4 regions of the Streptomyces sp. NPDC020422 genome follow, and region 3 is predicted to be linked to each of the others. Evidence: riboswitches for the same ligand, from Rfam matches in the RefSeq annotation. Region 3 holds a riboswitch; each other region holds the start of a gene.
The links. Region 3 has a riboswitch for cyclic di-AMP ahead of ACH414_RS21175 (peptidoglycan DD-metalloendopeptidase family protein). Riboswitches for the same ligand answer to the same signal wherever they lie in the genome.
Positions count from the first base shown of each region.

Region 1: linked by a shared signal. The riboswitch ahead of ACH414_RS29450 (M23 family metallopeptidase) and the one ahead of ACH414_RS21175 (peptidoglycan DD-metalloendopeptidase family protein) in region 3 are both predicted to bind cyclic di-AMP.
Region 2: linked by a shared signal. The riboswitch ahead of ACH414_RS10820 (M23 family metallopeptidase) and the one ahead of ACH414_RS21175 (peptidoglycan DD-metalloendopeptidase family protein) in region 3 are both predicted to bind cyclic di-AMP.
Region 4: linked by a shared signal. The riboswitch ahead of ACH414_RS27545 (transglycosylase family protein) and the one ahead of ACH414_RS21175 (peptidoglycan DD-metalloendopeptidase family protein) in region 3 are both predicted to bind cyclic di-AMP.

Region 1 is NZ_JBIRVJ010000012.1:128,259-133,200, reverse strand. Features, by position in the region: gene ACH414_RS29460 (M16 family metallopeptidase) at 1-1,005, shown strand, start outside; gene ACH414_RS29455 (M16 family metallopeptidase) at 1,032-2,399, shown strand; cyclic di-AMP (ydaO/yuaA leader) riboswitch at 2,601-2,764, shown strand; gene ACH414_RS29450 (M23 family metallopeptidase) at 2,777-3,547, shown strand; gene ACH414_RS29445 (GntR family transcriptional regulator) at 3,707-4,390, shown strand; gene ACH414_RS29440 (HPr family phosphocarrier protein) at 4,584-4,865, opposite strand.
Region 2 is NZ_JBIRVJ010000004.1:20,073-25,014, forward strand. Features, by position in the region: gene ACH414_RS10810 (PrsW family intramembrane metalloprotease) at 1-498, shown strand, start outside; gene ACH414_RS10815 (aldo/keto reductase) at 512-1,459, opposite strand; gene ACH414_RS10820 (M23 family metallopeptidase) at 1,521-2,606, opposite strand; cyclic di-AMP (ydaO/yuaA leader) riboswitch at 2,618-2,765, opposite strand; gene ACH414_RS10825 (PP2C family protein-serine/threonine phosphatase) at 3,000-4,181, opposite strand; gene ACH414_RS10830 (MFS transporter) at 4,253-4,942, opposite strand, start outside.
Region 3 is NZ_JBIRVJ010000007.1:341,026-345,967, forward strand. Features, by position in the region: gene ACH414_RS21160 (helix-turn-helix domain-containing protein) at 1-450, shown strand, start outside; gene ACH414_RS21165 (DUF6126 family protein) at 486-647, shown strand; gene ACH414_RS21170 (tyrosine-protein phosphatase) at 690-1,487, opposite strand; cyclic di-AMP (ydaO/yuaA leader) riboswitch at 1,860-2,014, shown strand; gene ACH414_RS21175 (peptidoglycan DD-metalloendopeptidase family protein) at 2,019-2,984, shown strand; gene ACH414_RS21180 (SGNH/GDSL hydrolase family protein) at 3,141-3,935, shown strand; gene ACH414_RS21185 (SIMPL domain-containing protein) at 4,140-4,925, shown strand; gene ACH414_RS21190 (TetR/AcrR family transcriptional regulator) at 4,910-4,942, opposite strand, start outside.
Region 4 is NZ_JBIRVJ010000010.1:290,639-295,580, reverse strand. Features, by position in the region: gene ACH414_RS27555 (septum formation initiator family protein) at 1-72, opposite strand, end outside; gene eno (phosphopyruvate hydratase) at 177-1,463, opposite strand; gene ACH414_RS27545 (transglycosylase family protein) at 1,739-2,461, opposite strand; cyclic di-AMP (ydaO/yuaA leader) riboswitch at 2,465-2,638, opposite strand; gene ACH414_RS27540 (transglycosylase family protein) at 2,895-3,920, opposite strand; gene ACH414_RS27535 (cytochrome P450) at 4,035-4,942, opposite strand, start outside.

The sequences.
Region 1 (4,942 bases), on a different contig from region 3:
GAGCTCGCCCTCTGGCTGGAGGCCGACCGCATGGGCTCGCTGCTCGCGGCCCTGGACGACGAGTCCATGGAGAACCAGCGGGACGTCGTCAAGAACGAGCGCCGCCAGCGCTACGACAACGTGCCCTACGGCACCGCGTTCGAGCGCCTGACCGCCCTCGCGTACCCCGAGGGCCACCCGTACCACCACACCCCGATCGGCTCCATGGCCGACCTGGACGCCGCCACCCTGGAGGACGCGCGGAACTTCTTCCGCACGTACTACGCGCCGAACAACGCGGTCCTCTCGGTCGTCGGCGACATCGACCCGGCGCAGACCCTCGCCTGGGTGGAGAAGTACTTCGGCTCCATCCCCGGCCACGACGGCAAGCCCGAGCCGCGTCCCGGCGAGCTGCCCGAGGTCATCGGCGGGCAGCTGCGCGAGGTCGTCGAGGAGGAGGTGCCGGCCCGCGCGCTGATGGCCGCCTACCGGCTGCCGCACGACGGCACCCGCGCGTGCGACGCCGCCGACCTGGCCCTGACGATCCTCGGCGGCGGCGAGTCCTCCCGCCTCCACAACCGCCTGGTCCGCCGCGACCGCACCGCCGTCGCCGCCGGCTTCGGCCTGCTCCGGCTGGCCGGCGCGCCCTCGCTGGGCTGGCTGGACGTCAAGACCTCCGGCGGTGTCGAGGTGCCGCAGATCGAGTCGGCCGTCGACGACGAGCTGGCCCGCTTCGCCGCCGAGGGCCCGACGCCCGAGGAGATGGAGCGCGCGCAGGCGCAGTTGGAGCGCGAGTGGCTCGACCGGCTCGGCACGGTCGCCGGCCGCGCGGACGAACTGTGCCGTTACGCGGTGCTGTTCGGCGACCCCCAGCTGGCGCTGACCGCCGTGCACCGGGTCCTCGACATCAGCGCCGAGGAGGTGCAGGAGGTCGCCAAGGCCAAGCTGCGCCCGGACAACCGCGCGGTCCTGGTCTACGAGCCGGTGAGCGCCGACAGCGACGAGGAAGAGGGAACGGACCAGTGACCGACGCTGCCGCGTCTTTGACGAGCATGACCTTCCACCCGCAGCCCCGGCCGGGCCAGGCCAAGCCCTGGGCCTTCCCGGCCCCGGAGCGCGGCGCGCTGGACAACGGCCTGACCGTGCTGCGCTGCCACCGCCCCGGCCAGCAGGTGGTGGCCGTCGAGATCTCCCTCGACGCCCCGCTGGACGCCGAGCCCGAGGGCCTGGACGGCGTCGCCACGATCATGGCGAGGGCGCTGTCCGAGGGCACCGACCAGCACACCGCCGAGGAGTTCGCCGCCGAGCTCGAGCGGTGCGGCGCCACCCTCGACGCGGCCGCCGACCACCCGGGCGTCCGGGTCTCCCTCGAGGTCCCGGTCTCCCGGCTGCCCAAGGCTCTCGGTCTGCTCGCCGAGGCCCTGATCGCCCCCGCGTTCGAGGAGTCCGAGGTCGAGCGCCTGGTGCGCAACCGGCTCGACGAGATCCCGCACGAGACGGCCAACCCGGCCCGCCGCGCGGCCAAGCAGTTCTCCAAGGAGCTGTTCCCGGCGTCCGTGCGCATGTCCCGGCCGCGCCAGGGCACCGAGGAGACCGTCGCCGCGATCGACGCCGCCGCGGTCCGCGCCTTCTACGAGGCGCACGTCCGGCCCTCCACGGCCACCGCCGTGGTCGTCGGCGACCTCACCGACGTCGACCTCGACAAGGTGCTCGCCGAGACGCTGGGCGCCTGGACCGGCACCCCGGCACAGCCGCGGCCGATGCAGCCCATCACGGCCGACGACACCGGCCGGGTCGTCATCGTCGACCGCCCGGGCGCCGTCCAGACGCAGCTGCTCATCGGTCGCGTGGGCGCCGACCGGCACGACCGCGTGTGGCCGGCCCAGGTGCTCGGCACGTACTGCCTGGGCGGCACCCTCACCTCCCGGCTGGACCGCGTCCTGCGCGAGGAGAAGGGCTACACCTACGGCGTGCGGGCCTTCGGCCAGGTGCTGCGCTCCGACGGCCAGGGCAACGGCGCGTCGATGCTCGCCATCAGCGGCTCGGTCGACACCCCCAACACCGGTCCGGCACTTGACGACCTGTGGAAGGTGCTGCGCACCCTCGCCGCCGAGGGCCTCACGGACGCCGAGCGCGATGTCGCCGTGCAGAACCTGGTGGGGGTCGCGCCGCTCAAGTACGAGACGGCCGCCTCCGTTGCGGGCACCCTCGCCGACCAGGTCGAGCAGCATCTCCCGGACGACTACCAGGCGCAGTTGTACGCGCGGCTCGCCGAGACGGGCACCGTGGAGGCGACCGCGGCCGTGGTCAACGCCTTCCCGGTGGACCGGCTCGTGACCGTGCTCGTCGGTGACGCGTCGCAGATCGAGGAGCCCGTGCGGGCCCTCGGCATCGGTGAAGTGACGGTCGTGACCGGCTGATTGAGCCGCTGTCACGCCAATGAGGGGCCCCGACGACCTGGTTCGTCGGGGTTCTCCTTTTTGTCCGTATTGCCGATAACTAATACCTAATGCCCTGTGGCATGTCTTACAAACGCGCGTGTCTGTTTGGCGATTGACTGAAGATCGGCCTAGCGTCGGTCCGGCTGTCCGCCCGTTGTACTACGCCGCATCCGCGGCAACGGACAGTCATCGCCGAGTCCCCGAAGGCGCGAGCCTGGGGAGCCGGGGACCCATATGAAGTCCCTGGGGTGAATCGGACGCCTTCGCCAGTGCGGAGGGGTCCGTAGGAGACCTTCCTGCTCCGAACCCGTCAGCTAACCCGGTAGGCGAGAGGGAAGGAAAGGATCAGCCACTTCATGGCGTTCACCCGTGCCACCGGGAAGCATCGTGGACCGAGCCGACTGGCGCGTCGCGGCGTGGGTATCGCCGGTGTGGCGACCCTGGCGACCACCGGCGTCATCGGAACCCTCGCCTCCCCGGCGCTCGCCGCCGACACGGAGCCCGCGTCCCCCGAGGACACCGGCCTCACGCAGGTCGTCACCGCCGAGTCCCTCGCCGACCGGGTCGACGCCCAGGCCGCCGCCCAGGAGAAGGAGGCCGTCGAGGCCGCCGCCCGGGTCAAGGCAGCCGCCGAGGCGAAGCGCAAGGCCGAGGCCCGCGCCAAGGAGATCCGTGCCGCCAAGGAGCGCGCCGCCCGCGAGGCCGAGCGCAAGCGCCTGGCCTCCTTCCAGCTCCCCGTGGCCGGCTCGTACGTGACCACCGGCTACAAGACCGGCGGCTCGCTCTGGTCCTCCGGCAGCCACTCCGGCATCGACTTCCACGCCGCCTACGGCAGCACCGTCGTCGCCGTCGGTTCCGGCACCGTCGTCGAGGCCGGCTGGGGCGGTGCGTACGGCAACAACATCGTCATCAAGATGAACGACGGCACGTACACCCAGTACGGCCACCTCTCCTCGATCGGCGTCTACGTCGGTCAGCACGTGACCCCGGGCGAGCAGATCGGCGTCTCCGGCTCCTCCGGCAACTCCACCGGCCCGCACCTCCACTTCGAGGCGCGCACTAGCCCCGAGTACGGATCGGACATCAACCCGATCAGCTACCTCCGCGCGCGGGGCGTCAACGTCTGACGTGTGAATCCTGTGAAGAAGTCCCGGCTCGAACGAGCCGGGACTTCTTTTTTATGCCTGTATTACCGGGCGGCATCGGAAATTCCGGCGTCCTGCAATAGAGTCGCCGAACAGGCGCCACTCGACGGGGTTTCGCGCGGATTAATACGGAGGTCGGACATGCGTGTTCCCGCGCACTCGGTATGCACGGCGATCCGGGACGACATCGTCTCCGGGGTCTTCCCACGCGGTGCCCGGCTGACGGAGGAGCAGCTAGCCCGTCGGTACGGGGTCTCCCGCGTCCCGGTCCGCGAGGCCCTGCGCACCCTGGAGTCCGAGGGCTTCGTGGTCACCCGCCGCCATGCCGGCGCCCATGTCGCCGAGCCCACCGAGCAGGAGGCGGCCGACCTGCTCGACGTGCGGACCCTGCTGGAGCCGCTGGGCGCCGCACGGGCCGCCCAGCGCCGCACCGAGGCCCACCTCAAGGTGCTGCGCGGCCTGGTCAGGCTGGGGCAGGAGCGGGCCAGGAGCGGCCAGGGCGAGGATCTGCGCTCGCTGGGCGCCTGGTTCCACGAGACCCTGGCCCAGGCCTCCGGCAGCCCGCCGCTCACCGCGCTCCTCACCCAGCTGCGGCACAAGATCGCCTGGATGTACGCGGTCGAGCCCGACGGCAAGCCCGTGGAGGCCTGGGCCGAGCGCGGCGCGATCGTCGACGCCGTCGCGCGCGGCGACGCCGAGCGGGCCCGCGCGCTGACCGCGCTGCACGTCGAGCGCGCCCTGCCGCTGTACCGGCCGAAACGGCCCGAGCGCGCGCGTGTGAGGGTTTCGCAACATGTCGTAAACACCGCGGGTCCGCGGAATTAACGCCGGCACCGTATACAAGAGGAAGGTAATGGGGAGGCGCAATTCGCGCTGCTCGAATTCGACGTTCCCTCGGTTCCCCTTCCGTGGCGCGCCGGTGCGCGCCCGTATCGGCCGGGAAATGCAAAGAGCCGCACCCACCGGAATTCCGGCGGATACGGCCCTTCGTGTGATCCGTCGTCGGGGAGGAGACGGGTCAGACGGTCTCGGGGAGCTCCTCGAGACCCTCGGCCACCAGCTTCGCGAGGCGGTCGAGCGCGGCCTCGGCGCCATCGGCGTCCGAAGCGAGCACGATCTCCTCGCCGCCCTGGGCGCCCAGGCCGAGCACCGCGAGCATGGACGCGGCGTTGACCGGGTTGCCTTCGGCCTTGGCGATCGTCACGGGGACGCCGGCGGCCGTGGCGGCACGGACGAAGATGGAGGCGGGGCGGGCGTGCAGGCCCTCGGCCCAGCCGACGTTGACGCGGCGCTCAGCCATGGTGGTTGCCCTTCAACTTTCAGCGGTTGTCTAGACCAGTCTCTCACGGGTCGCGAGATGCTCGTGCCGACCTTCGG
Region 2 (4,942 bases), on a different contig from region 3:
GCCCTGTGGAACGGCTCGGCCAGCTTCCACCCGCTGGCGTTCCTCGCGGTGTACGGGATGTTCATGGTGCCGGTCTTCGGCCTGCTCACCTGGCTCGCGATATGGAGCCGGCAGAAGGAGCTGCGCACCATATCCGGCGAGCTCCCGGCCTATGCGGCGGCCGGCTGGCTGGCGCACGACGAGCCGCTCGCGCTCTCCTCGATGCGGGCCCGGGCGCTGGCCCGCGGCTTCGCCGCCCGGACGTACGGGAAGCCGGGCGCGCAGGCCGTCGGCGAGTACGAGGCGTTCGCGACGACCCTGGCCTTCCTGCGCCACCGGGCCGGGCTCGGCCAGGCGGCCCCGGACTTCGCCGCCCGCGAGCAGGAGCTGCTGCACCACCTGTGGCAGCGCCGACAGCTGGCGTCCCCCGCGCTGACCTACGCGGCCCGCGCCACGGGCCGGGTCTGGGCGCCGCCGCAGTATCTGGACTACGGCGGCTACAACCCGTACCGCAGCTAGCGGAGCCGGTGGATCAGACCGCCGAGGCCTCGTCCAGGCTCGCCAGCTCGGCCGCGGTCAGCTCCAGCTCGGCGACCGCGACGAGCGCGGGGAGCTGCTCGACCGTGCGGGCCGAGGCGATCGGGGCGACGACGGTCGGCCGGGAGGCCAGCCAGGCGAGGGCGACGGTGGCGGGCTCGGCGTCGTGGGCCCGGGCGACGGCGTCGAGGGCGGCGAGCACGTTCCGGCCGCGCTCGGTCTCCAGGTGCCGGCCCGCGCTGCCCGCGCGGACGCTGTCGACGGTGGTGCCGGGGCGGTACTTGCCGGTGAGGAAGCCGGAGGCGAGCGAGAAGTACGGCACGGCCGCGAGCCCGGCCTGCTCGGCGGTGTCGAGCAGGGCGCCCTCGTAGGTCTCGCGGGAGACCAGGTTGTAGTGGGGCTGGAGGGCGACGTAGCGGGCGAGGCCCTCGGCCTCGGCGAAGTCGAGCGAGGCGCGCAGTCGCTCCGGGGAGATGTTGGAGGCGGCGACGGCCCGGACCTTGCCGTCCTTCACCAGCTGGTCGAGGGCGGTGACGATCTCCTCGACGGGCACGGACTCGTCGTCGAAGTGCGTGTAGTAGAGGTCGATGTAGTCGGTGCCGAGGCGGCGCAGCGACTCCTCGGCGGCGGCCTTGATGGTGGTGGCGCCGAGTCCCTTGAAGCGGGGGTGGGCGCCGACCTTGGTCGCGACGAGGACGTCGGCGCGGTTGCCCCGGGAGGCCAGCCAGCGGCCGATGACGGTCTCGGACTCGCCGCCCTCGTTGCCCTCGACCCACGAGGAGTAGGTGTCGGCGGTGTCGACGAAGTTGCCGCCGGCGGCGGCGTAGGCGTCGAGCACGGCGAAGGACTGCGCCTCGTCGGCGCTCCAGCCGAAGACGTTGCCGCCGAGGGCGAGCGGGAAGACGTGCAGGTCGGAGGAGCCCAGCTTGCGGAGAGAGGTCATGGGGTGGTCAACCCTCCGCACCGCCGGGCCTATTCCGGTGCCGTCCGGGGACGGTGGAGCCTCAGATGGTCAGGCCCTTGGACCGCAGCCAGTCCGCCGGGTCGATGCCGCCGCCGGACGGGGTGTGGACCTCCAGGTGGAGGTGGGGGCCGGTGACGTTGCCGGTGGCGCCGACGCGGCCGATGGTGTCGCCGGTGCCGACGGACTGGCCGACGCCGACCGTCATCGAGGACAGGTGGCAGTACCAGATCTCGGTGCCGTCCTCGAGCTCCAGGACGATCCGGTAGCCGTACGCACCGGACCAGCCGGCCGACTTCACGGTGGCGCCGTGGACGGCCTTGACCGGGGTGCCGGTGGGCGCGGCGAAGTCCAGGCCGGTGTGGTAGCCGGAGGACCACATCGAGCCGGCCTCGCCGAAGGTCGAGGTGATCGTGTACGAGGAGGTGGGCAGCGAGTAGCTGGCGGCGAGCGCGGCCAGGCGGGCGGCCTCGGCCTTCGCGGCGGCCTCCGCCTCGGCCTTCTTCTTCGCCTCGGCCTCGGCCTTCGCCGCGGCTTCCGCCTTGGCCGTGGCCTCCGCGGCCGCCTTCTCGGCGGCGGCCTTCTGCGCCGCCTCCTTCTCGGCGGCGTCGGCGGCGGCCTGCTGCTGCTCGGCCTGCTGGAGGATGCGGGCGCGCAGGGCCTCGCCGGCGTCGGCCGCCTGCTGCTTCGTCCCCGCCTCGGTGCCCGCGGCGTCGCCCTCGGGGGCGGTGTAGGTGAGGGCGGTGAGCGGCTGCGGGTTGTTCGTGCCCGTGGCGGTCTCGGCGGTCTTGGCGGCGGTGTGCTCGTCGCCGCCGATCAGGTCGCCGATGCCGGGCAGTTCGGAGGCGTCGGGCAGGTCGAGGTCCGGCAGGGATATCGCGACCGGGGCCTTCTCCTGGGCGGTGGCCAGGCCGCCCGCGCCGACGGCGGCGATGACGCCGACACCGAGGACGGTGGAGGAGCGGGCGAAGTTGGAGCGCTGCTTGACGACCCGGTGACGGCCGCCGGAACGGTTCTGGGCCCGCAGGGAGTCCTCGGTGGGGTTCCACTCCTCCCCGTCCGCGCCCGCGGCGCCGTAGGCGCCGAAAGAGTCGAAGGGGGCTTCGGGGGCAGGGGTGTTGGACGCCACGGAGGCGCTCTCCTTTCCTTCCTTCTCGCCTACCGGGTTAGCTGACGGGTTCGGAGCAGGAAGGTCTCCTACGGGTGTGCCGCACGGGTGCGGCATGGGCCCGATTCACCCCAAGTGGTGGTTCCCCGGTTCCCTTGCGGGATTCGGCGCGCGCGCACGGTGCCGTCTCTTGCGACGGCTGTGACGACCGCGCTGCGTTATCGAACGTTAATAGACACGGCCTCCCGATTCCAAGCTGTTCCCCTTGATCATTCACTGAATTGAGGCGGAATGGCCCGAGTTGACCCCCGGTCAGACGGGATCCGCATCACACCCGAAATCTGACGCTGTATCAATTGTTATCGGAGTGGCACCCCGCGACTACGGCCGGTCACCGCCCCGCCGGGGCGCCCGTCACCGCCGCCCCGAGCCGCCCGGCGGCACCACCGGCATCGTCCGCCGCCGCTCCGGCTGCCCCGCCGCCGGCCGGCTCACCGCGAGCAGCGCCATGTCGTCCGTCGAGCCGCCTCCCGTGTGCCGGCGCACATCCGCCACCAGCGCGTCGAGGAGCTCCTCCGGGCCGGGGAAGAGCCGCCCCGCGAGCCGTTCCGCCGGATCGTAGAAGACCCCCTGCGCGTCCCGCGCCTCCGAGAGCCCGTCCGTGTAGAGCAGCAGCGTCGCGCCCGGCGGATACGGCGTCTCGTCGGCCCGGTCCGGCCACACCGCGAGCTCCCCCATGCCCAGCGGCAGCGCCGCCTCGCTCGGCCGGAGCCGGGCGAGGCCCCCGTCCCCGTACAGCAGCAGCGGCTCGGGGTGGCCGCGGTTCACGACCCGTACGAGCCCGTCGCCGCGCGGGATCTCGGCGAGCACCGCCGTCGTGAACCCCTCGAACGCGTCGAGCCCGTCCCGCCGGGTGCCCTCGCGGTCCAGCGCCCGCTCCAGGCGCTGCGCCACGCCCTCCAGCGTCGACTCCTGCTCGGCCGCCTCCCGGAAGGCGCCGATGACCACGGCGACGGCCTCCACCGCGTCGAGCCCCTTGCCGCGCACGTCGCCGACCACGAGCCGTACCCCGTGCGGGGTGTCCTGCACGGCGAAGAGGTCGCCGCCGATGAACGCGTCGGCCTGCGCCGCCTCGTACCGCGCCGCGATCTGCAGTCCGCCGATCCGTTCGGCGGGCGTCGGAAGCACCGCCTTCTGCGCCGTCTCGGCGATCACCCGCGCCGAGGCGAGCCGTTCGCCGCTGCGCCGGACCACCCGGTTGATCAGCATCGCGAGCGCGGCGACCGTGACGACGGTCAGCGTCTCGGTGAGCGCGGGGATGTCGCCGACCGTGCCGTTGTAGAGGTGCAGGCCGACGCTGGCGAGGACCGCGGCGATCCCCGTCAGGAGCGTCGTCAGCGTCGAGAAGAAGGGAGCGGCGACCAGCGGCGCCGCCGAGAACAGCGGCGCCGCGGTGTACTCGGGCGGGGTCGCCAGGTCGAAGCAGACACCGCCCGCGATGATCAGCGGAGGAAGCGCGCGGATGAAGCGCCGGGCACCGCGGTACGGACCGCGGCCCGCGCCGCCGGCCCCGGGTCGCACCGCTGCTCGCGCCACCTGTGCTCTCCCGCCTCGACCTGGGCCCGCCGTGAGGGCGACGGGGGACCCGCGCCCTCCCCAGGGTGCGGTCAGCCGGTGCCCGTCGGCGACTCCCGCTCGTCCGACTGGCGTACGGCCGGACGGGCCGCGAGCCGCCCGCCCCGCGCGAGCGCCGCCATCGCCGCCGCGCAGCCGAGACCGACCGCGCACAGCGTCAGCCAGGGCACCGCCGACCAGCCGGTCAGATCCAGCAGGGCGCCCGTCCCCAGGTTCCCCAGGGTGATGCCGACCCCGCAGACGGTGTTGTAGAGCCCGTAGTGGGTGGCGACCCAGCGGTCCTCGGAGAGCGCGACGACGGTGTCCATCTCGTACGGGTAGAGCACCGCGTTCGCCGCCGCCAGGGCCGCCGCGCACAGCAGCAGCCCCGCCAGTGAACGCCCGCCGCCGAGGAGCGCCGGCGGCAGGAACGCCAGGCCCATCAGCGCCAGGCCCAGCACCAGGCACCGCTCCCGGCTGAGCCGCCGCCGGCACCAGGCGGTGATCCGCAGCTGCCCGACCAGCGCCACCAGCGCCGACACCACGAAGAGCGCCGTCGTCACCGCCGTGCCGCCCGCCGCGAGCGGCAGCGCCAGATAGACCTGGAAGGACAGCACGTACGAGCCGGTCATCACCAGCGAGAACAGCCAGAACACCCGGTTGGCGAGCACCGTCCGGAACTGCCCCCGCTCCCGTGCCTCTCCGCCGGGCACGTCCCTGCGCACGGGCAGGTGCCGCAGCTG
Region 3 (4,942 bases):
TCGCTGCCGATGCTGCTCGCCCTGTCCCGCATCTACGGTACGACGGTCTCCGAGCTCCTGGGCGAGACGCCCCCCGAGCGCGACCCCGTGGTCAGGGCCGGACGCTCCGAGCCGGTCGAGGCCGACGGCTGGATCTACCGCCAGGCCGGCGGTGCCGGCCGAGCCCTGCAGTGCCTGCGGGTGCACGTGCCCCACGCCACCCGCGCCGACATCGTGCGGGTGCACCCCGGCGAGGAGTGGATCCACGTCCTGGAGGGACGCGTACGGCTCGCCCTCGGCGAGGCGGTGCACGTCCTCGATCCCGGGGACAGCGCCCACTTCGACTCGCTCACCCCGCACCGGATCGGCGCCGCCACCCGCTCCGGGGCCGAGCTGCTCTTCGTCCACACCCTGATGCAGAGTCCCGCCGCCGAGCTGTGCCTCGGCGACGGAACCCCGCACCGGCGCTGAACCCTCGAGTGCCTTCTCCCATGGAAAGGACCGATATGTCCGAGACTCCCGCCCACTCCGTACCGGACACCGGCGAAGAGCGCGGTGGCGGCAAGTTCCCCAAGGGGCTCGTGCTCCGCCTCTTCGCCTATCTGATCGCCGGCCACCTCTTCGCGGGCTTCCTCTATCTGCTGTTCGCCATGGGCGGCAACCAGTAGCCGTAGCCGCCGGGGCCCCGGATCCGGGGCCCCGTGGGCGTCCTAGGCCTCGGCGAGCAGCCGCTCGCGCAGCCGCTCCCGGGTCTCCGGGGCGAGCTGCAGGCCCTTCGCCAGGTAGGCGTCCACCGAACCCCAGGTCCCCTCGATGGTCTCGAAGGCGGCCCGCAGATACTCCACCCGCGCGTCGAAGAGCGGGCTCAGCAGCTCCATCACCTCGGGCGACATCGCGTCCTGGGCGGTGGAGCTGCGCTGCACCTTGTAGCGGCGGTGCGGCTCGTTCGACTTCACGTAGTCCGTCTCGATCGCCTCGCGCTCCACGCCGACGGCGAGCAGCGTGACCGCGATGGACAGACCGGCGCGGTCCTTGCCGGCCGCGCAGTGCATCAGGGCCGGGACGCTGTCCTCGGCCATGGCGTGCAGGATCCGGCTGTGCTCGACCGTCCGCTGCACGATCATGGTCTGGTACGACTCGGACATCCGGGCCGCGGCCTTGCCGTCGCCCAGGATCTCCCGCAGCTGGGCCAGGTCGCCGGAGCGCACCAGCTTCCAGAACTCCTTGCCGTCGGCCGGGTCGTTGAGCGGTATGTTCACGTTCCGCACGCCGGGCAGCTCGACGTCCGCGCCCTCGATGCGCCGGTCGGCCTCGTTGCGGAAGTCGAAGACGGTGTGCAGACCGAGCGTGGCGAGAAACGCCGCGTCCTCCGGCGTGGCGTGCGCCAGATGGCCGCTGCGGAAGAGGCGTCCGGCGCGCACGCTCCGGCCGTCCACCGTCGGCAGCCCGCCGAGGTCGCGGAAGTTGCGTACGCCGGTCAGCTCGGGCTCGGTCGTCGCTTGCGTCACGGATGCTCCTGGTCTCGAGATCGGTTCCTGGGGCAATCATCCAGATGAGAGGCCCCGACCGCACCCCCTCGGGCAGGAATGAGCGATCTGTCCGAATTGAGGGCTTAGGGGTAACGCGCCCTGGTACGGGGAGAGATGGGAAACGGCGCGTGAGCAGCGTCATAAACGTGACGGACCGTGGCTGATCGTCTTTTCCAAATTCCCTTCCGGAAAGGGGAATCGAGGGACCGTCATCCACGGAGGGTGACCGTAATTCCGGCCGGAAATCATGTGGACGCCGGTGCGGTGAAAACAGTGGCTTGTTCGCGCCTGCCCGCCTCGTCTAGCGTCGCGCTCACTCCGGACGGACCGCCTAATCCTGCCGCCGACCGGAATCCGCACTCACCCGTACGAGGCAGGAGCGGGGGACCCAGGTAGTACGCCGATCCCTCCGAGAAGGACGGCTAGGGGTGAAGTCGCGCGACCGCGCGGCCGGACATCTCCAGTCCGAACCCGACAGCTCACCTCGCAGGCGACGGAGAGGAATGCGCCATGCCCGCGAAGGGTAAGCACCGCCGTCCCAAGGTCAACCCGATCACCCGCGGGTTCGTCGCCGCCGGCACCGGTGGCGCCGTCGTCGCCCTGCCGCTCATCGGCGCGACCGGCGCGCAGGCCGCCGAGCAGGCCGCCCCCGCCGTGACGGCCCCGCAGGCCGTCGCCGCCGCGACCCCGGCGAAGGCCCCGGCCGCCGCCGCCACCCCGAAGGCGTACACCGTCGTCCGCGGCGACTACCTGTCGAAGATCGCCGCCGAGCACCACCTGGCCGGCGGCTGGCAGAAGCTCTACAAGGACAACCGCCAGGTCGTCGGCGAGGACCCCTCGCTGATCCTCCCCGGCATGAAGCTCACCCTGGGCGCCAAGAACACCGCCAAGGCCCACGCGCCGAAGGCCACCGCCCCCGAGCGCCACTCCCAGAGCGGCAGCGGCGACGGGGCGCGCGCCTCCCGCAGCAGCGAGCGCTCCTCGGCCGCCGCCCCGGCCTCCTCCTCCGCGGCGTCCTCCTCTTCCTCCTCGTCGTCCTCTTCCTCGGCGTCCGGCACCACCTCCTCCTCCGGCTGGGTCGCCCCCGTCGCCGGCGGCGGCATCTCCACCCCGTACCGCGCCTCCGGCTCGATGTGGTCCTCCGGCTACCACACCGGCGTCGACTTCATCGCCTCCTCCGGCACCACCGTCCGCGCGGTCGGACCCGGCACCGTCTACTCGGCCGGCTGGGGCGGCGCCTACGGCAACCAGATCGTCATCCAGCACGCCGACGGCACCTTCTCGCAGTACGGCCACCTGTCCTCGATCTCCGTCTCCGCCGGCCAGACCGTGACCGGTGGCGAGCAGATCGGCCTGTCCGGCTCGACCGGCAACTCCACCGGCCCGCACCTGCACTTCGAGATGCGCACCGGGCCGGAGTACGGCTCCGACATCGACCCGCTGGCCGTCCTGCGCCAGCACGGCGTCGGCATCTGACACACCCCGCGTCGCTCCCGGAGGCCCGGCACCCAGGTGCCGGGCCTCCGGGCGTATTCCGGCTTGGGGGAATCTTTATCGGTGGCATATATCACCCGCCGTCAACCCCTCCTTACGGTCGCGTAGGTCACATACGTAAGGGAAAGATGTGCTCCCGTGGCAGACGATTCGAGATCAACAGACAAGAACGCATTCGGGTCGTACGCGGCGATCGGTGACAGCTTCACCGAGGGCGTGGGAGATCCCGGGCCCGACGGGACGTACGTCGGATGGGCGGACCGGTTCGCGGTCCTCCTGGCCGACCAGCTGCCGGAGAACGACGCCTTCCGCTACGCCAACCTGGCGGTGCGGGGGCGCCTTCTGGACCAAATCGTCGCGGAGCAGGTCCCGCGGGCGAAGGAACTCGCCCCCGACCTGGTGACCTTCTGCGCGGGGGGCAACGACATCATCCGCCCCGGAACCGACCCCGACGACGTGGCCGAGCGCTTCGAGCGCGCCGTCGCCGACCTGACCTCCGCCGTGGGCACCGTGATGGTGACGACCGGCTTCGACACGCGTGACGTGCCCGTCCTGAAGCACCTGCGCGGGAAGATCGCGACCTACACGGCGCACGTGCGGGCCATCGCCGACCGCTACGACTGCCCGGTGCTCGACCTGTGGTCGCTGAAGTCCGTCCAGGACCGGCGCGCCTGGGACGACGACCGGCTCCACCTGTCGCCCGAGGGGCACACCCGGGTCGCGCTGCGCGCCGCCCAGGTCCTCGGTCTGCCGGTGCCGGCCGACCCTGACCAGGCCTGGCCGCCGCTGCCGCCCCGCGGCACCCTGGAGGTCCGCAAGGACGACATCCACTGGGCGAAGGAGTACCTGGTCCCCTGGATCGGGCGCCGGCTGCGCGGCGAGAGCTCCGGCGACCACGTCGAGGCCAAGCGCCCCGACCTCATGCCGCTGTAGGCGGTCGCAGGCGCGCACGCCTCCGCGGGCGTGCGGGAAGAGGGGGTCGAGGACCGTCCGGTCCTCGGCCCCCTCTTCCCGTGCCGGCGCCCCCGTCCGCGTCCGGTGAGGTGAAGGCGGCCGGGCCGTCAGGAGTGGCGCTGCGCCGGTGCGGGCGGGGGCTGGTGGGATGTGCGCCGACAACCATCCCCGAAGGGACCGCCCATGACGCCCCGTCACCCCCTCCGCACCCCCACCCGCACCCCCGCCCGTACCGTGCGCGCCCTCGCCGTCGGCGCCGCGCTCGGCGGGCTGCTGCTCGGCGCCGCGGCCCCGGCCGTCGCCGCCGCGCCCACCTCGGGCCGTCCGGCGGTGGAGACCGCCGCGCCCACCACCGTCACGGTCAGCGGGACCGGCCGGGCGTCCGCCGCGCCCGACGTGGCCGTGCTCTCGATCGGCGTCGAGGCGACCCGCAAGACCGCCAAGGAGGCGATGGCCGCCCAGAGCACCGCGGCCAAGGCGCTGCTCGAAGCCCTCCGCCGGGAGGGCGTCGCCGACCGGGACATCCGCACCGAGAGCCTGTCGCTCTCGCCGGTCTACACCCAGTCCCGCGAGGGCGAGAGCAAGGTGACGGGATATCAGGCCGGGCAGAGCTTCTCGGTGAAGGTGCGCGACGTCGACAAGGCCGGGCAGGTCGTCGGTGCCGCGGGCGACGCCACCGGGAACGCGGGCCGCGTCAACGGCGTCACCTTCGACGTCTCCGACCCGACGGCGCTGCGCGCCCAGGCCCGGGAGGCCGCCTTCCGCGACGCCCGCGACAAGGCCGCCCAGCACGCCGAGCTGAGCGGCCGCCGGCTCGGCCGGCTGGTGTCGCTGACCGAGGGCGAGAGCGTCCGCCCGAGCCCCGGCGTCGTCCCGAGCGCCGCCGCCGACGGCGGCGAGAGCGTCCCCCTCGCCCCCGGCGAGATCGAGGAGCACGTGACGGTCACCGCGGTCTACGAGCTGATCTGAGCCCCGGCGGACCCGTC
Region 4 (4,942 bases), on a different contig from region 3:
GGCGGCGGTCTGCTCGCCGAGCAGCCTGATCCGGGTCGCGGTCGAGAACCGGTCCCGGTCCTTCACGGCCATGTCGTGCGCCTCCCCTTCGTGCTGCCGGCCCTGGTCACACGTACGTCCCCGCACACGGTACGGGACCGGGTGCGGGGACGGACGTAACTACGGCTTCAGGCAGGTCAGCCCTTGAAGCGCGGGAAGGCGGAGCGACCCGCGTACACCGCGGCGTCGTCGAGGATCTCCTCGATGCGCAGCAGCTGGTTGTACTTGGCGACGCGCTCGGAGCGGGCCGGGGCGCCGGTCTTGATCTGGCCGCAGTTGGTGGCGACGGCCAGGTCGGCGATGGTGACGTCCTCGGTCTCGCCGGAGCGGTGGGACATCATGCACTTGAAGCCGTTGCGCTGGGCCAGCTCGACGGCGTCCAGGGTCTCGGTCAGCGAGCCGATCTGGTTGACCTTGACCAGGAGGGCGTTGGCGGAGCCCTCCTCGATGCCGCGGGCGAGGCGCTCGGGGTTGGTGACGAACAGGTCGTCGCCGACGAGCTGGACCTTGGAGCCGAGCTTGTCGGTGATGACCTTCCAGCCGGCCCAGTCGTCCTCGAACAGCGGGTCCTCGATGGAGACCAGCGGGTACGCGGAGACGAGCTCCTCGTAGTACTCGGTCATCTCGGCGGCCGAGCGGGCCTTGCCCTCGAACTCGTACTTGCCGTCCTTGTAGAACTCGGAGGCGGCGCAGTCGAGCGCGAGCGCGATGTCCTTGCCCGGGACGTAGCCGGCCTGCTTGATGGCCTCGACGATGAGGTCGAGCGCGGCGCGGTTGGAGTCCAGGTTCGGGGCGAAGCCGCCCTCGTCGCCCAGGCCGGTGGACAGGCCCTTGGTCTTCAGGACGGACTTGAGGGTGTGGTAGACCTCGGTGCCCCAGCGCAGGGCCTCGGAGAAGGACTCCGCGCCGATCGGAGCGATCATGAACTCCTGGATGTCCACGTTGGAGTCGGCGTGCGAGCCGCCGTTCAGGATGTTCATCATCGGAACGGGCAGCAGGTGCGCGTTCGGGCCGCCGAGGTAGCGGAAGAGCGGCAGGTCGGAGGCCTCGGAGGCGGCGTGCGCCACGGCGAGGGAGACGCCGAGGATGGCGTTGGCGCCGAGGGAGGACTTGTCCGGGGTGGCGTCCAGGTCGAACATCGCCTGGTCGATCAGGCGCTGCTCGGTGGCGTCGTAGCCGACGAGCTCCGGGCCGATCTGCTCGATGACCGCGAGGACGGCCTTCTCGACGCCCTTGCCCTGGTAGCGGTTGGGGTCACCGTCGCGAAGCTCGAGGGCCTCGAACGCACCGGTGGAGGCACCGGACGGAACGGCAGCACGGCCGGTGCTGCCGTCGTCGAGGCCGACCTCGACCTCGACGGTGGGGTTGCCTCGGGAGTCCAGGATTTCCCGGGCTACGACGACGTCGATGGACGGCACGAGCATCTCCTTCTGGGATGTGACGCTGGTTGTGACGCATGCGGCAAGGTCTCGTTCGCCTTGCGACAAGAGCCTAACCGGCTCGGGGGCTCCGGCCAGCCGGGCGCCCGCCCGCTGGGACGAAAAAGGACCCAAGGGCATGCATCTGAGGACGAAAGACCCCTTACTACTGATCGGTAGGGGCCGGGGCGACCACGGAACGGGGAAACCCCGGCCCGGAGCGCACGGGGGAAGGGCACTCCGGACCGGGGTGGTCACTCACCGCGGGAGGGTCGGCAGGCTCACTTGAGGTGGAGCTGCTGGCCCGGGTAGATCAGGTCGGCGTTGTCGACGACGTCCTTGTTCAGCTCGAAGAGCTTGGCCCAGCCGCCCTTGACGCCGTGCGCCTGGGCGATCTTGCCGAGGGTGTCGCCGGCGACGACCTTGTACTCGCCGTCGCCCTTCTTGACCTTCTTGCCGGTCGGGGTGGTGACGGTCTTCTTCGACTCGGTCTTCTCGGGCGCGGTCCGCTTCGGCGCCTGGCGCTGCTCGCTGCGGGTCGTCGGCTGCTCGGTGGAGCGCTGCGACGAGGAGGAGGAGCTCGAAGAGGAGCCGGAGGAGTTCGACGAGGCGGAGCCGCCGTCGTAGGAGGCGCCGGAGAGGCCCACGCCACAGCTCGGCCACGCGCCCTTGCCCTGGCCGGCCAGGACCTTCTCGGCGATGGCGATCTGCTGCGACTTCGAGGCCTGGTCGGCGGTCGAGGCGTAGGCGGTGCCGCCGTACGCGGCCCAGGTGGAGGCCGAGAACTGCAGGCCGCCGTAGTAGCCGTTGCCGGTGTTGATGGACCAGTTGCCGCCGGACTCGCACGCGGCGACGGCGTCCCACTCGGAGCTGGTGGCGGCCGAGGCGGTGCCGGCGGTCATCAGCGGGGCCGCCACGGCGACACCGGCGACGCCGGCGAGGGCGACGGCGCGGGTGGCCTTGGAGGGACGACGGTGTTTGCCCTTGTTGCCGGAAAACAGCATGGGAATTCTCCTCACCGACGCCTACGAGGTGAGCTGTCGGGTTCGGGCGAGTGAGTTGCCCGGCCGCGTGTCCTTGCACGCGGCTTCACCCCAAGCCGATCGTCGGCCGTCTGTCTCAACGGCCGGGGCCGGCACTTACCTTGGGTCCCCCGCTCCTGCCTTCGGCGCTTGACGCGACGACTTCCCCTCGGCCGGCGGCAGGATTCGGCGTACCGGTCGACGGGGCCCGCGGTGGCGAGCGGTCACGACCGTAGACACAGACCCCGCGGAAGTTCAAAGACCATCAACCCGGAGAAATCGCCCCTACTTGCACCCCGATGCCGGGTGTTTGCGCAGGTGAGGGGCGACACGAGCAAAGTTTGCGGACGTGACACGCCCGTTCGGCAAGAGAGACCCATGTCTCACTGGCTCATAACGGACATTCAGCCTCTAACTACCCCTCAGCCGAGGCGCCGTCAGTCTTCAGCTCAAGGCTCTGACCAGGGAGAATGAGGTCGGGATCGGCACCGACCGTCTTCTTGTTGGCGTCGTAGAGGGCGGTCCACCCACCGGGGAGCGCGTTCTCCTGCGCAATGTCCGACAGACTGTCACCCGGCTTGACGGTGTATTCGTCGACCTTGTCCGCTTGGCCGGTCTTGTCCGACTTCCCTGTCGTAGCGGCGTCCCCCGCCGTGGAGTCGGCGCCGGTCGCGTCACCCGTCGCCCCGTCAGTCGGGGCCGCGTGCCGTCCGGGTTCGGGTGCGGTGTCCGGCTTGCCCGGTTCCTCCGACGCCGCGTCACCGCGGTGCTTGCCGGTGCCGGGAGTGCTCGAATCCGGCGTACCGGGCGTAACCGTCTCATCCGGCGAACCGGGCGTCACCGTCGAACCGGGCGTGGCAGGGGTCCCGGGGGTGGTCGGAGTCGCGGGCGCGGTCGTGGTGCCGGCCGACGGGGTGGCCGGGGCGGCGGGGGTCGTGGGCGCGGCCGGGACCGCGGGGCTCGCCACGGAGCCGGAGGGAAGGCCGTCCGTCCGGTTGGACTCGGCGACCGGACCGGTGGACTCCTTGGGCTGCACGGCGGGCCCCGGGACGACGGCCGGCTTCCTGCCGTCGTTCTCCAGACCCGCGATCGGGGCACAGGTGGCCCACTGGGTGTCTCCCGCGGCGAGCGCCTTGTCGGCGATCGCGATCTGCTGCGCCCGGCTGGCGAGGTCGGCGCTCGGCGCGTACGCGAGGCCGCCGTGGCGCTCCCAGCTCTCCTGGGTGAACTGCAGACCGCCGTAGAGGCCGTTGCCGAAGTTGGCGCTCCACGCGCCGCCCGACTCGCACTCGGCGACCCGGTCCCAGGTCGGGGCGTCGGCGGCGGAGGCGGAGCCGGTGGCGAGCAGCGGCAGGGCCATGGCCGAACCGGTCACGCCCGCCGCGACGACGAGCGCGGGGGCCTGGCGGGGTCTGCGGTGACGACCGTTACCGGAGCGCATACGGAGGGCCTTTCGCGTGACTGCTGAGACTGGGGTGGAACGTAGCGGCATTCGAACGTGAGTCACAAGTCGATGCAGCGGAGATCACGCGAAGATCACATTATTGATGGTCCGTCAGTTCTGCGCCTCTTTGTGGGAAGGCGTGAACTCGACCGGAAGCGTGCGCAGGCCACGCATGATCAGCCCACCGCGCCACCGCAGTTCCTCCGGATCGGCCCCAAGTCGCAGGTCCGGCAGGCGAGTCAGGAGCGTCGCCAGCGCCGACTGCCCCTCCAGCCGGGCCAGCGGCGCCCCCAGGCAGTAGTGGATGCCGTGCCCGTACCCGAGGTGCTGGTTGTCGCGCCGCGCCAGATCGAGGGTGTCGGGCTCCTCGAAGCGCGCCGGGTCGCGGTCGGCGGCCGCGAGGACCACCAGGACCGGGTCGCCGGCCGGGATCTCCTGCCCGCCGATGGTCAGCGCCTCGGTCGCGAACCGCCAGGTCGCCAGCTCCACCGGTCCGTCGAACCGCAGCAGCTCCTCGACCCCGGTCTCCAGCAGCCCGGTCTCCCCCGCCGCGAGCGAGTCCTGCAGCCGGGCCCGCTGCTCCGGGTGGCGCAGCAGCGCGTACACACCGTTGCCGATGAGGTTGACCGTGGTCTCGAAGCCGGCGAAGAGGAGGATGAAGGCCATCGCCGCGGCCTCGTTCTCGGTGAGGTGCTCGCCGTGGTCGGAGGCCCTGATGAGTCCGGAGATCAGGTCGTCCCCCGGGTCCTCGCGCTTCTTGTGGATCAGCTCCAGCAGATAGCCGCGCATCTTCTTCACCGAGCGCGCCACCCCGCCGCGCGGCCCGCCGCCGTGCCGGATCATCATCCCGGCCCAGTCCCGGAAGTCGTCCTGGTCCTCGCGCGGCACACCGAGCAGGTCGCAGATCGCGTAGATGGGCAGGGGGAAGGCGAACTCGTGGATCAGGTCCGCGCTCCCCCGCTCGGCGAAGCCGTCGATGAGCCGGTCCGTCAGCTCCTGCACCCGCGGGGCGAACTCGG